One region of the Caulobacter sp. FG121 genome, then DNA from elsewhere that is predicted to be linked to it. Evidence: predicted binding sites of a transcription regulator. Region 1 holds the regulator's gene; the other holds the start of a gene.

Region 1 (6,994 bases):
GGGGGCCTACGACTTTGCCAGGGACGCCTGGTTCGACCGGGTCGGCGGTGTGGGATTCAGCCTGGGCGCGCCGGCGGAAACCAGGTTGCCGAAGCCGCCCATCAGGTTGCGCCTGACGATGGCGGTGAACGCCGCACGCTGGAGACTGGCGCAGCGTATCGTGGCCCGGATGGGTCCCACGAGCGGCGGCCTCGGCGCAGCCATGGTCACCGGCCACGAGGCCTGGGTCCCGGCCCAACAGACCGCGGACATGCGGGCCTCCGGCCTGGCGCACATCATCTCGATCTCCGGACTGCACATGGCCATCGTCGGCGGCTTCGTGTTCGCCGCCGCGCGGCTCGCAATAGCGCTCATCCCCTGGCTGGCGTTGCGGGTTCCGGGCAAGAAGGTCGCCGCCGGCGCCGGCCTGATCGCGGTTACGACCTATCTGGTGATGTCCGGCGCGCCGCCTCCGGCGGAACGGGCCGCGATCACCGCCGGCGTGGCCTTCGCCGCCATGCTCGTGGACAGGCAGGCGGTCAGTCTGCGCACCCTTGCCGTGTCGGCCCTGATCATCCTCGCCCTCCAGCCGGAAGCCGCCGCTGGGCCGGGTTTCCAGATGTCGTTTGCCGCGACCACCGCGCTCGTCGCGCTGGCGGAGGCCTGGCCGCGCACCGTTCGCGAGATTTCAGCTCCCTGGTGGATCCGGGCGCCTCAGGGGATGGTGCTGTGGCTGACGGCGGCGATCGCGGCCAGCTTTGTCGCCGGCCTGGCCACGGGCCCGTTCGCCATGCACCACTTCAATCGCATGGCCAGCTACGGCCTGATTTCCAATCTGATCGTCTCGCCGCTGTCGAGCTTCGTCATCATGCCCTTTCTGGCGCTCGGGGCGGCGCTGGAGCCGCTGGGGCTCGGCGGGCCGTTCCTGTGGGTCGCGGGGCAAGGCATCGACGGCATGATCTACGTTGCACACCAGACAGCCGTGCAACCCGGAGCCCAGGTCACGATCGCCAGCGGGCCGGCCGCCGCCCTGCCGATCGCCTTTCTCGGCATCATGCTGCTGTGCCTGTGGAAGGGCCGTCTGCGCTGGCTGGGCGCGCCTATGGCGATGGCCGTGCTGGTCTGGCCGCGCGCGACCCCGCCTGACGTCTGGATCGCCTCCGACGGCGCGGCGATGGCCGTGCGGGTCGAGCGACAGGCCATTCTGCTGCGCCCCGATGCCCGCCGGTTCGCAGCCGACCTGTGGACCCGTCGCCGTGGACTGGCCATCAGCGAAGACCCGGAAGCCGCGAGAGACGCCCTGTTCGCCTGCGACCGCTTCGCCTGCCTGCCGGGCAGGGGCCCTGACGTCGCTCTCTGGGCGGGGAAGAAGCCCCCGAAACCAGCGGAATTCGACGAGCTTTGTGCGCCGGGCCGACTCGTCGTTATGCGCTCGCCGGCGCCCTGGCGGGGCTGTGAGGGCGCGATCCTGCTGTCGGCGGAGGATTTCGCAGTCGGCGGGGCGGCGGAGCTGTGGCGAACGCACGACGGCTGGCAGGTGCGATGGGCGAACGACCTGCGTGGGCGGCGGCCCTGGACCGGCTAGAGCCCCGCGGCGAACAGGTCGATCTTGCCCAGCGGGACGCCCCTGGCCCGAAGAATCCCGTAGGCGGTCGACAGGTGGAACATCAGGTTGGTGTTGGCGAACACCGTGATCCATCGCCCAGCCGGCAAGGTCGGCTCCATCCCGGGGCCGATGGCGAAGGTCACGGGTGCGTCGTCACGCCCCTCGAACTGAGCCGGCGTCAGCCCGGCCAGATAGGTCCGCCCCTCGCCGATGGCGGCCTTCAGGCCGGCGACGTCGAGATCGTCCGGCAGGGATTCTGGCACGGGCAGACCCGCCGCGCGGGCCGGCCACTGCCGGGCGAAGTTGCAGACCACGGTGATCTGGAAGCGGAAGGTGGCCATATCGTCGATCAGCCGCCAGCCGAGCAGGTTGTCTTCGCCACCGCCCTGCGCCTCGGCGAAGGTCAGGCCTCGATCGATCAGGTGATCGGCCGCCGCCAGCGCGCGGTCAAAGATGTCGACGAAACTGAACAGGCTGACGGTCATGACGGTGCTCCCGATTGTTTGGGCGAGCCTGCCGCGTGGTGGTGGAAAGCGAAAGGGGGTCGTAGGGGAGGGGTTCGTCTTCACAAAAATCCTCCCCAGCGGAGCTGGGGAGGGGGACCGCTCGAAGAGCGGTGGAGGGGAGTCCGTGCACCGACTCCCCTCAGTCACGCTTCGCGCGACAGCTCCCCACGCCGTGGGGAGCATAGATCATGAAACTCAGTGATACTTGCGGATCAGCCCGACCAGCTTGCCCTGGACCTCGACCTGATCGGGGCCATAGACCCGTGTCTGGTATTTTGGGTTGGCCGCTTCCAGCGCGATGGAGGCGCCCTTGCGGCGCAGGCGCTTGAGCGTGGCTTCCTCGCCCTGGACCAGGGCCACGACGATCTCGCCGCTGTGCGCGGTGTCGGTCTTGCGGATCAGCACGAAGTCGCCGTCGAGGATACCGGCGTCGATCATCGAGTCGCCCTGCACCTCGAGCACATAGTGCTCGCCGGCCCCCAGCATGCTTTCGGACACCAGCATCTTGTCGCGTTCGACCTGCAGCGCCTCGATCGGCGAACCGGCTGCGATCCGGCCAAGCAGCGGAATTTCACGCACATCATTGGCGATTGAAGCCGGGGACGGGGCCAGTTTGTCGCCTGCCACGACCTGGGGCTTGAACGACTGCCGGCCGCCGGCGGGAGCGGAGGTTGTCGCCTGCTGCGGCAGCTTGGTCACTTCCAGCGCCCGGGCCCGGTGCGGCAGGCGGCGCAGGAATCCGCGCTCCTCCAGCGCCGTGATCAGTCGGTGAATGCCCGACTTGGAGGCCAGATCGAGCGCCTCCTTCATCTCGTCGAAGGAGGGAGAGACACCGGTCTCCTTGATCCGCTCGTGGATGAACATGAGCAGTTCGTGCTGCTTGCGGGTGAGCATCTGCCGGGCCTCGCCACCGAATCTGTCGCGGAACAAACCGCTAACAACTGTCGATGTTCTCTAGGCGTTCTTGGTTTCTGTCAAGTTAACGGGGTTCGAGGCGCCGAAAGCTCACGAAAAAGCGAGGGAACACGGGCGGTTGCCGGTCGTTTCGACGGAGCAGCCAGCCCCGCGAGAGACCATGTCGTTCACCGAACTGCAGACCCCGATTCCCATGACCGTCGAGGGCAAGGGCTCCGGTCAGGCCATCGCCGTCATCGACTACGGCCCCGAGCATCACCTGATCTGGGTGGTGGCGCTGGATGACAGCGGCGAGATCTGGAGCGCGCCGAATCCCAAGGTGCGGATGCAGTCCAACTGGACCATGGGACGGAAGGTGCGGCCCCCTGGCGACGTCGAATCGTTGCGGCCGGCGGCGGTCAGGGCGGGGTAGCGACTACGCCGCTGCCAGCAGCGACCGCGTCGCTGCTTCCACATCGGCCTGACGCATCAGGCTTTCGCCCACCAGCATGGCCTTCGCGCCCGAGCCTTCCAGCCGGGCCGCGTCGGCGGCGGTGAAGATGCCGCTCTCCGTCACCAGCAAGGCCCCGGCCGGTGCGCGGGCGGCGAGTCGCTCGGTGATCGCCAGATCGACGGTGAATGTCCGCAGGTCGCGGTTGTTCACGCCAACGAGCGTCGCACCCAGGGCGCAGGCGCGGTCCATCTCGGCCTCGTCATGCACCTCGACCAGGGCGTCCATGCCGAAGCGGGCGGCCTGCGCCATCAGGTCGGCGGCCAGGGCGTCGTCGATCATCGCCAGGATGACCAGAATTGCGTCGGCGCCCAGCGCGCGGCTCTCGGCCACCTGCCAGGGATCGACGAGGAAGTCCTTGCGGATGCAGGGCAGGGCGGTCGCCGCCCGGGCCGCCACCAGATAGCTGTCCGCGCCCTGAAAGCTCGGGCCGTCGGTCAGCACGGACAGGCAGGCCGCGCCGCCGGCCTCGTAGGCCTTTGCCAGCGCCGGCGGGTCAAAGTCTGCCCGGATCAGGCCCTTGGACGGGGAGGCCTTCTTGATCTCGGCGATAAGCGAAAGCCGGCCGGGACCATGGTGGCATTCCAGCGAGGCCTTGAAGCCGCGCGGCGCGCTGGCGGCCTGGGCGGCGGCTTCGACCTCGGCCAACGGCCGGGCCGGCTTGCGCTGCGCCACCTCGTCCCGCTTGTAGGCGGCGATCCTGGCGAGGATGTCGGTCATGCGGTCACCGCGACCAGGGTCTCGAGCGCCTTCAGGGCTCGGCCGTCGTCGATGACCTGGCCGGCCAGTTCGACGCCTTCGCGCAACGTCTCGACCTTGTCCGCCACGAGGAACGCGGCGGCGGCGTTCAACAGCACGATGTCGCGATACGCGTCGGCCTTGCCGTTCAACAGGTCCCGCAGGGCGGCGGCGTTGTACCCGGGATCTCCACCCGTAAGATCAGCGAGTGAACCGCGAGGCAATCCAACGGCTTCCGGCGTAATCTGAAAGCGGCGCACGCCGCCGTCGCGCCATTCGGCGACCTCGGTCTCGCCGGTGGTGGCCAGTTCGTCCATGCCCTGGCCGTGGACGGACCAGGCGCGGACCGCGCCCAGCGCGCCCAGCGCCTGGGCAATCGGCTCGACGAAACGCGGGGCCGAGACACCGACCACCTGCCGCCGTGCGCCTGCAGGATTAGTCAATGGGCCTAACAGATTGAAAATCGTGCGGAAACCCAGTTGCTGGCGGATCGGCGAGACATGCTTCATCGCCCCGTGGTGAGCCTGGGCAAACAGGAAGCAGATGCCGGCCTGGTCCAGCGCCGCGCGCTGCTTGTCGAGGCCGGGATCGATGTTGACGCCCAGCGCGGCCAGCACATCTGCGGTGCCGGACTTGCTGGTGATGGCCCGGTTGCCGTGCTTGGCCACCTTCAGCCCGCCACCCGCCGCGACGAAGCCGACGGCGGTCGAAATGTTCAGGGTGTGCAGGCCGTCGCCGCCGGTGCCGCAGACATCGACCGTCTCGTAGGGCAGATCGAGATTGACCGCCGCCCGCCGCATCGCGCGGGCGCAGGCGACGATCTCGCCGACCGTCTCGCCGCGCAGGCGGATCGCGGTGACCGCCGCGGCCACCTGGGCCGGGGTCGGCTCGCCGCGCAGGCAGGCGCTGAAGAAGGCCTCCGCGTCCTCCTCGGACAGGGTCGCGCCGTCGGCCAGACGGTTCAGCAGAGGCTTGAAGGCATCCGACACGGCCTAGACGGTCTCGCCGCGCTTGACGCCGGCCAGATCGAGGAAATTAGCCAGCAGATGGTGGCCGCCCTCTGTGGCGATGGATTCGGGATGGAACTGAACGCCGAAGACCGGCCGGGTCCTGTGCTGGAATCCCATGATCTCGCCGTCCTCGGTCCGGGCGGTGACCTCCAGAACGTCCGGCAGGCTTTCCTTCGGCACGGACAGGCTGTGGTAACGCGCCGCCGTGAACGGGTTGGGCATGCCCCTGAACATGCCCTTGCCCTCGTGATGGATCGGGCTGGTCTTGCCGTGCATGATCGCCTTGGCCCGCACGACTTCGCCGCCATAGGCCTGGCCGATCGCCTGGTGGCCGAGGCAGACCCCGAGGATCGGCAGGTCTTCCGGCGCGCCGCGCAGCAGCGGCAGGCAGATCCCGGCCTGGTCCGGCGCGCAGGGGCCCGGCGACAGCAGCACCGCCTCGGGCTTCATCCCCAGCGCTTCCTGCACCGTCAGCGCGTCGTTGCGCCAGACAGCCGTCTCCGCCCCCAGTTCGTTCAGGTAGTGAACGAGGTTGTAGGTAAAGCTGTCGTAGTTATCGATGACGAGGATCATGGTGCGTTTATTCTAGAGCCATTCCCCCTTTTCGTCATCGCCCCAATCCCCGCCAGTTTCCGATTATCCCGTCATCGTCGGACGTGTTCCGACGACCCATGCGCACCGTGCGAATGGTCCCTGGCGCGGCGCCCTCCGCGTGCTCCCGTCGAACAGTCAGGCCTTGGGTCGTCGGAACAAGTCCGACGATGACGGGGATGGAATGCGCGCAAAGATAGTAGTATGGCTTGATGTATGGTTTCGCGCGACGGGATCATCGCGGTCTACATCATGGCCAGCGGCCGGCACGGCACGCTCTACATCGGCGTCACCGGCAACCTGTCCCGCAGGGTCTGGGAGCATCGCGAAGGCCTGATCCCGGGGTTTACGCGCGATCACGGCTGCAAGCGGCTGGTCTGGTACCGTTCGTTCGAGCTGATGACCAACGCGATCCGCACCGAGAAGACCATGAAGCGCTGGATCCGCGACTGGAAGATCAACCTGATCGAGCGTGAGAACCCGCACTGGGATGATCTGTACGGGGTGTGGCTGTAAGGGGCCGCTATCGCCTTACTTGCCGACGCACCCCAAACTTCCGTCATCGTCGGACTTGTTCCGACGACCCATGCGCACGGTGCGAATGGTCCCTGGCGCGGCGCCCTCCGCGTGCTCCCGTCGAACAGCCAGGCCTTGGGTCGTCGGAACAAGTCCGACGATGACGTTGTGTGGGATGGCGGCGCGCTTCATCTTCCGCCCATGCCGCACGCTGATTCCGTTCTCGACCATGAGGCTCTGGCCTACGCCAAGGCGCTGCTCAAGCCGCCGCTGGAGCGGGAGAACCTGGTCGGCGCCCTGGCGGCGGCGCTGTTCGCGGCGGTCTCGGCCCTGGGGTTCGCCGTGGCGATGGTCATGGCTCCGCCCGTGAGCGAAAGCCGGCTGGCGCTGGAGCCTGCGCCGGCCACGACTGAGGTCGTGTCGCCCAGCGAGAACAACTAAGTCCGAATTATACAGCCTTCGCCTAGCGAGGCGCCCGGAACACCATCGGAATCATCACTACAGCGCCTGTGACCGGCACCCCGTCGCTGGTGATTTTGTCCATCACGAACAGCCGTCCGAGTTTGACCGCCGCTTCGCCGAAGCCGTAGCCGATCGGACTTTCGGAGAGGGCTTCACATTGTTCGAGCCGCCCGTCAGCCTT
Region 2 (6,994 bases), on a different contig from region 1:
AGACGCTGCTGATCGTGCTGGTGTTCGTGATCTTCTACGCCCCGCCGGCGGCGGCCTATCGCCGCCTCAAGGCCCACGCCGCTGCGGACCTCTAGGCGGCGGCGCTCGGCCGACCCGACACCCGCTCCAGCCAGGCGTGCAGATTCGGCGTCTCCGCCGGGATCTCCAGGCCGGTGAAGGTCGCGAAATCGATCGTGGTCATGGCGACGATGTCCGCCATCGAATAGCGCTCTCCCGCCAGGAAGGCCCGGCCGTCGGCCAGTTCCCGGTCCAGCCAGGACAGGACCCGTCCGTAGGTCTCGCGGTTGGACTCGCCGAAATCCTTGAACTGCGTCAGCAGGGCCGCCGTCAGCGGGTGCGCGTGGCGCCAGAACATGCCGACCGGCGTCATCAGCTGGAACTCGATCCGGCGGATCCACATGTCGATGGTCGCCTGTTCGATCGCGGTCTCGCCGAACAGCGAAGGGGTTGGATGCAGGCCTTCCAGGTAACGGCAGATCGAGACGCTCTCGGAGATCGCCGTCCCGTCGTCCAGCACCAGCGTCGGCACCTGACCCAGCGAGTTTCGCGCGCGGTGTTCGTCCGACTTGTGCTCACGCTTGTGCAGCGCGACCCGCGTCTCGGGCAGATCGATGCCCTTTTCAGCGATGAAGATGCGGACACGGCGCGGGTTGGGGGCGGGGTTTCGTTCTCCGTAGAGGATCATGGGCGTTCTCCGGCGGGGTGGTCAGACAACGCGCGGGTCGCACGATCTGATTCCTGGCTCCTTGCGGGCCGTCGCCACAAGACCACGCCGTATGACGCCTGTCATGACCCTTGCCACGGCAAACGGACGATGCTCCCCTGAGCGACGGAGCGGTGGTCAGGGATCACCGGGCGAGGGGGATGCAGGGATGTTTTCGGCTTCAGAGGTGGCCTTCAGCGGGTTCCGCGCGGGCCGCGAACACTTCCGGACGGTGCTCGTCTGGATACCGATTCTGGCGATCATTTCCTTCGTCATGTCGGCCGGCATGATCTCCATGGCCGGTCCGAGTCTGACGCAAATGACCACCATGAGCGCGACTGCGGAATCGGATCCCCGGGCCATGTGGGCGGCCATGAAGCCGCTGATGAAGATGTATGCGGTCCTGCTGCCGCTCGTGCTGCTCTACTACGGGGTTCTGTACGGTGCGGTGAACCGGATGATGCTTCGTCCGTCGGACAAGCGAATGGCCTATTTCGCGCTCGGCGCCGACGAACTGCGCCAGATCGCCCTGATGATCCTGACGTTTCTGGTCTTTCTCGGTGTCTATATCGCGGGAGTCATCGGGGTCGTCGCGCTGGTGGCCGTCGCCGCCATGGTCGGCAAGGCTTTCGCGCCGCTGGCCGGGATCGTCGGCGGGCTCGCGTTGTTCGGCTTCATGATTGTGCTGCTTGTGCGTCTTTCACTGGCCAGCGCGCAGACCTTCGCTACGGGCAAGATCAACGTGTTTGGATCCTGGGCCCTGACCCGGGGCAAATTCTGGCCGATGCTCGGCGCCTACATCCTGGCGTTCATCCTGATGGTGATCACCTACGCGGCGGTGTTCGCCATCCTGATGCTGGTGATGGTCCTGATCGGTGGCGGGTTCAGCGCGATGGGCACGATCTTCTCGCCGGATTTCACGTCGCTGAAGACCTTCTTCACCCCGACCTTCCTGATCTACGAACTGGTCGCGGCCATTCCCGCGCCGTTCCTCCTCTTGATCATGATGTGTCCGGCACCGGAGATTTACCGCAGCCTGACCGGCGGCGGCGCACCCGCCTGATGAGTAAGGCGCGGGCGGGCGATCAGGCCCGCCTGCGCTTCTCGCCGGCCCGGTCGCGGTGGCGTTTGAGCACCTCGGCCAGGTAACGACCGGTCCAGCTGCCCTCGATGCCGGCGACCTTCTCGGGCGTGCCGACGCCGACGATCTCGCCGCCGCCGTCGCCGCCCTCGGGGCCGAAGTCGACGATCCAGTCGGCCGTCTTCACCACATCCAGATTGTGCTCGATGACCACCACGGTGTTGCCCTGGTCGACCAACTCGTGGAGCACCTCGAGCAACTTCTTCGTGTCCTCGAAATGCAGGCCGGTGGTCGGCTCGTCGAGAATGTAGAGGGTGCGCCCGGTGGCCCGCTTGCTCAGTTCCTTCGATAGCTTGACCCGCTGGGCCTCGCCGCCCGACAGCGTCGTCGCCTGCTGGCCGACGTGGACGTAGCCCAGGCCGACCCTCTTCAGGGTCTCCATCTTGTCGCGCACCGGCGGCACGACCTTGAAGAAGTCGGCGGCCTCCTCGACGGTCATGTCGAGGATGTCGGCGATCGACTTGCCCTTGAACAGGATCTCGAGGGTCTCGCGGTTGTAGCGCTTGCCCTTGCAGACGTCGCAGGTGACGTAGACGTCGGGCAGGAAGTGCATCTCGATCTTGATCAGGCCGTCGCCCTGACAGGCCTCGCAGCGGCCGCCCTTGACGTTGAAGCTGAACCGGCCCGGGCCATAGCCGCGCGCCTTGCTCTCCGGCAGCTGGCTGAACCAGTCGCGGATCGGCTGGAAGGCGCCGGTGTAGGTCGCCGGGTTCGACCGCGGCGTGCGGCCGATCGGGCTCTGGTCGATGTCGATGACCTTGTCGAAGTTCTCCAGCCCCTCGATCTTCTCGTAGGGGGCCGGGGCCTCGCTGGCGTTGTTCAGCCGGCGCGCGGCGGCCTTGTAGAGGGTCTCGATGGTGAAGGTCGACTTGCCGCCGCCGCTGACCCCGGTGATGCAGGTGAAGGTGCCGACCGGAATCTCGCCGGTGACGCTCTTGAGGTTGTTGCCGGTCGCGCCGACGACGCGCAGCACATGCTTCTTCGAGATCGGCCGGCGCTGCTCGGGCACGGCGATCTCGCGCGTGCCGGTCAGGTACTGGCCGGTGACGCTCTTTGGATTGGCCATGATGTCGGCAGGTTTGCCCTCGGCGATGATCTCGCCGCCGTGCACGCCGGCGGCCGGGCCCATGTCGATGACATAGTCGGCGGTGAGGATGGCCTCCTCGTCATGCTCGACCACCAGCACCGAGTTGCCGAGGTCGCGCAGGCCGCGCAACGACTGCAACAGGCGGGTGTTGTCGCGCTGGTGAAGGCCGATCGACGGCTCGTCCAGCACGTAGAGCACGCCGGTCAGGCCACTGCCGATCTGGCTGGCCAGCCGGATGCGCTGGCTCTCGCCACCGGACAGGGTGCCCGAGCCGCGCGACAGGTTGAGGTAGTCCAGGCCGACGTCGACGAGGAAGCGCAGGCGATCGTTGATCTCCTTCAGGATCCGCCGGGCGATCTCCATCTGCTTGTCGCTCAGCTGGCCTTCGAGCGCCTCGAACCAGGCCTTGGCCTGGCGGATGGCCAGGGTGCTGACCTCGGCGATGTTGCGCTGGCCGATCTTGACCGCCAGGGCTTCGGGCTTGAGGCGCGCGCCGTCGCAGACATCGCAGGGCGTGTCGGACTGGTAGCGGCCGAGCTCCTCGCGAACCCAGGCCGAGTCCGTCTCCCGCCAGCGCCGCTCGAGGTTCGGCAACACGCCCTCGAAGGGCTTGTTGACCTCGTACTTGCGGGCGTTGTCATCGTAGACGAAGTGAATCTTCTCGGTCCCGGTGCCGTACAGCACGACCTTCTGCGCCTCGGCTGACAGGCTGTGCCAGGGCGCGTCCATCGAAAAGCTGTAGTGTCGGGCCAGCGCCTGCAGGGTCTGGGTGTAGAGCGGCGAGGGGCCCTTGGCCCAGGGCGACACCGCGCCCTTGTGCAGGGTCTTGTCCTTGTCCGGCACCACCAGGTCGGCGTCGAACGCCAGCTTGGCCCCCAGGCCGTCACAGGTCGGGCAGGCGCCGAACGGGTTGTTGAACGAGAACAGCCGCGGCTCGATCTCGCTGATGGTGAAGCCGCTGACCGGGCAGGCGAACTTTTCGGAGAAGATGATGCGGCGAGGCTCACCGCCTTCAATCTCGGCGTCGGCCCACTCGGCCACGGCGATGCCGTCGGCCAGCCGCAGGGCCTGTTCGATGCTGTCGGCGTAGCGCTGCTCAAGGCCGTTCTTGGTCACCAGCCGGTCCACGACCACGTCGATGTCGTGCTTGAACTTCTTGTCCAGCTCCGGCGCGTCCTCGATCGGATAGAGCACGCCGTCGATCTTCAGCCGCTGGAAGCCGAGCTTGCGCCACTCGGCGATCTCCTTCCTGTACTCACCCTTGCGGCCGCGCACGACGGGCGCGAGCAGATACAGCCGCTCGCCCTCGGGCAGGACCGTCAGCTTGTCGACCATCTGGCTGACGGTCTGGCTCTCGATCGGCAGGCCGGTGGCCGGCGAATAGGGCACCCCGACCCGCGCCCACAACAGACGCATGTAGTCGTGGATCTCGGTCACCGTGCCCACGGTCGAGCGCGGGTTGCGGCTGGTGGTTTTCTGCTCGATCGAGATGGCCGGCGACAGCCCCTCGATCAGGTCGACGTCCGGCTTGCTCATCAGCTCGAGGAACTGGCGCGCGTAGGCCGACAGGCTCTCGACGTAGCGCCGCTGGCCCTCGGCGTAGATCGTGTCAAACGCGAGCGACGACTTGCCCGAGCCCGACAGGCCGGTGATCACCACCAGTTCGCCGCGCGGAATATCGACGCTGACGTTCTTGAGATTGTGCTCGCGGGCTCCGCGCACGCGGATGAAGTTCTGCTGGTCGGCCATGGTCACCGGGAGGAAGGCTGGAAGCCGCCCCCTCGGGCGCGGCGCAACGCCTGTATGTAGTGCGCAGACTCGCCGATTGCACAAGAACATTGTGGGAACGCGGCGGCATGATGTCAGCAGGGGCCGATCCTGCTGACACCACCCTGTCATCAGACCCGGTCGATGCGCGCCGCGAAGCATCCGCGACGGGCGTTGTGGGCGTGCAGATAGGCCGCGCGAGAATCGGCGAGGAAACGCTCGATCAGCGGCTCGGCCTGCGCGCCCTCGACGATCTCGGCGTCGATCATCATGCCCGCGTCGTCGAAGGCGCGGATCGCCAGCAGACGGGTCTGGAGCGCCGGCGGCATGGCGTCCGTCACCCGCGCCGCCGCGGTAGCGCCCTGCCGGACATAGATGGCGTGGCAGGCGCGGTAGGGGCTGTTGGCCTCCTGGTGCTCGTGATTGAGCAGCAGCAGGGTCTCGCCAGGCTCGGCGTCCTCCAGGGTGATGCGGCAGGGGAAGCCGGGCTTGCTGTCGGCGACCACCCGACGGCCGCCGCGCGCGGCGAGAGCGGCCTCATCGAGGTCGAACAGCGGGGCAAAGGGTTCGGGCGACAGGCCGGTGACGACGAAGGACATGGGGAACTCCTGTGTTGAGGCGTTCCAGTCTGGTCAGGCGCGAGGCCGGCCGCGACCCGGTTCTTGCGGACTTTCAGTCCGGCCGCACGAACCGCTCGCCGATACCCAGCATCACGCCGCTTGCGTTGGCCACGCCCAGTTCGAGGCTCTCGGCGATGTTGCGGGCGCGGACGATGAAATGCTCGGCGGCCAGGGGGGTGCAGAGCGAGTAGGCGGTTTCCTCGAACAGGGCCAGCCAGCGGTCGAAGTGGCGCGCGTCGACCGGCAGCCGCATGTGCCTGGGCATCGGCCGGCCCTGATAGGCGCCGGTGGCCAGCGCCACCGAACCCCAGAACAGCTTCATCTGCGCCAGATGCGGACCCCAGTCGGTGATCCGCCCGGCGAACACGGGGCCCAGCAGCGGATCGGCCCGGACCCGCTGGTAGAAGGCCTCGACCAGGTCGGAGATCAGCGCCTCGTCGATGCCGGTGGCCGCCTTGGCGCGCGCCACGGCGTCGGCGCGGCGGGCGCGGGCCTCTTCCGGCGAATAGGCCGTGGCCTGGAAGGCGAGGGGATCGCTCATGGCCGTCAGATAATCCTCCGCTGCGCCGCTGGCCACCGGCCGCGTCTTTGCGCCGCGCCGGCGATGGCCTATATCGGGGATCCGGCGCCGGGCCGGTCGCCAACGGAGGCTCTCGTGGATCGCAGCATGGAAAACCGCTTCGCCGTTTCCCTGTCCCTGCCCGTGAGCGCCCATGTCTCCCCGGAATTCCACCAGCCTCGTTCTGGACGCTGTCTCCGCCGCCACGCCTGACGGCCGCGTCCTCTTCGACAATCTCAGCCTCGCCTTCGGGCGGGAGCGCACCGGCCTTGTCGGCCGCAACGGCGTGGGCAAGTCCACGCTGCTGCGCCAGACGCTGGCGCCGCCGCCCGGCGCAACGGTCGCCGACCTGCTGGGGGCTAAAGAGGGCCTCGCGCGCCTGGATCGCGTCGAGGCCGGGACCGGCGACGACGAGGACTTCGCCGAGGCCGACTGGGGGCTGCCGGTGCGCATCGATGACGCCCTGATCGAAGTCGGCCTGCCGGGGCTGGCCCATGACCGGCCGGCGGACAGCCTGAGCGGCGGCCAGCTGACGCGGCTGGCCCTGGCGGCGCTGCTGGTCAGCGAGCCGGACGCCATCCTGCTCGACGAGCCGACCAACAACCTCGACGCCGAGGCGAGGGGCTTCCTCGTCGGGTTCCTGCGGCGCTGGCGGGGCGGGGCGGTGGTGGTCAGCCACGACCGGTCGCTGCTGCGCGAGATGGACCGCATCGTCGAGCTCTCAAGCCTGGGCGCGCGGGTCTATGGCGGGAACTACGACCTCTATCTCGAGCGTAAGGCCGAGGAGCGGGCGGCGGCCGAACGGGCGCTGGGCGACGCCGAACGCGAGGCCGGCCGCATCGAACGTGATGTCCAGCAGGCGCGGGAACGCAAGGACCGCCGCGACGCCGGCGGCCGCCGGTACGCGGCCTCGGGCTCGGCCCCGAAGATCCTGCTGGGCGCCATGGCCGAGCGCGCGGAGAACAGCGGCGCACGGGGCGAGCGCCTCGCCGAACGCCAGCGCGACACGGCCGCCGAGGCGTTGACGGAGGCCCGGTCACGGGTCGAGCAGGCGCGGGCCCTGGCCTTCGCCCTGCCGTCCTCCGGGCTAGCCGCG

The links. Region 1 encodes LexA, which represses DNA repair genes until DNA is damaged. Its sites were predicted from a motif close to ATGTTCNCNANNTGTTCT; they were not measured.
Region 2: a site for LexA is predicted at 4,785-4,802, ahead of uvrA (excinuclease ABC subunit UvrA). Genes of this name have one in related genera too.

Annotation. Positions count from the first base shown of each region.
Region 1 covers NZ_JBMDKR010000004.1:1,148-8,141, forward strand. The annotation lists gene ACODSL_RS11510 (ComEC/Rec2 family competence protein) at 1-1,564, shown strand, start outside; gene ACODSL_RS11515 (DUF1993 family protein) at 1,561-2,070, opposite strand; gene lexA (transcriptional repressor LexA) at 2,287-2,985, opposite strand; gene ACODSL_RS11525 (hypothetical protein) at 3,167-3,418, shown strand; gene trpC (indole-3-glycerol phosphate synthase TrpC) at 3,422-4,216, opposite strand; gene trpD (anthranilate phosphoribosyltransferase) at 4,213-5,223, opposite strand; gene ACODSL_RS11540 (anthranilate synthase component II) at 5,227-5,817, opposite strand; gene ACODSL_RS11545 (GIY-YIG nuclease family protein) at 6,052-6,351, shown strand; gene ACODSL_RS11550 (hypothetical protein) at 6,553-6,792, shown strand; gene ACODSL_RS11555 (TonB family protein) at 6,815-6,994, opposite strand, start outside.
Region 2 covers NZ_JBMDKR010000001.1:46,752-53,745, reverse strand. The annotation lists gene ACODSL_RS00275 (hypothetical protein) at 1-95, shown strand, start outside; gene ACODSL_RS00270 (glutathione S-transferase family protein) at 92-706, opposite strand; gene ACODSL_RS00265 (hypothetical protein) at 894-1,787, shown strand; gene uvrA (excinuclease ABC subunit UvrA) at 1,810-4,701, opposite strand; gene ACODSL_RS00255 (DUF1203 domain-containing protein) at 4,851-5,318, opposite strand; gene ACODSL_RS00250 (group III truncated hemoglobin) at 5,392-5,880, opposite strand; gene ACODSL_RS00245 (ABC-F family ATP-binding cassette domain-containing protein) at 6,053-6,994, shown strand, end outside.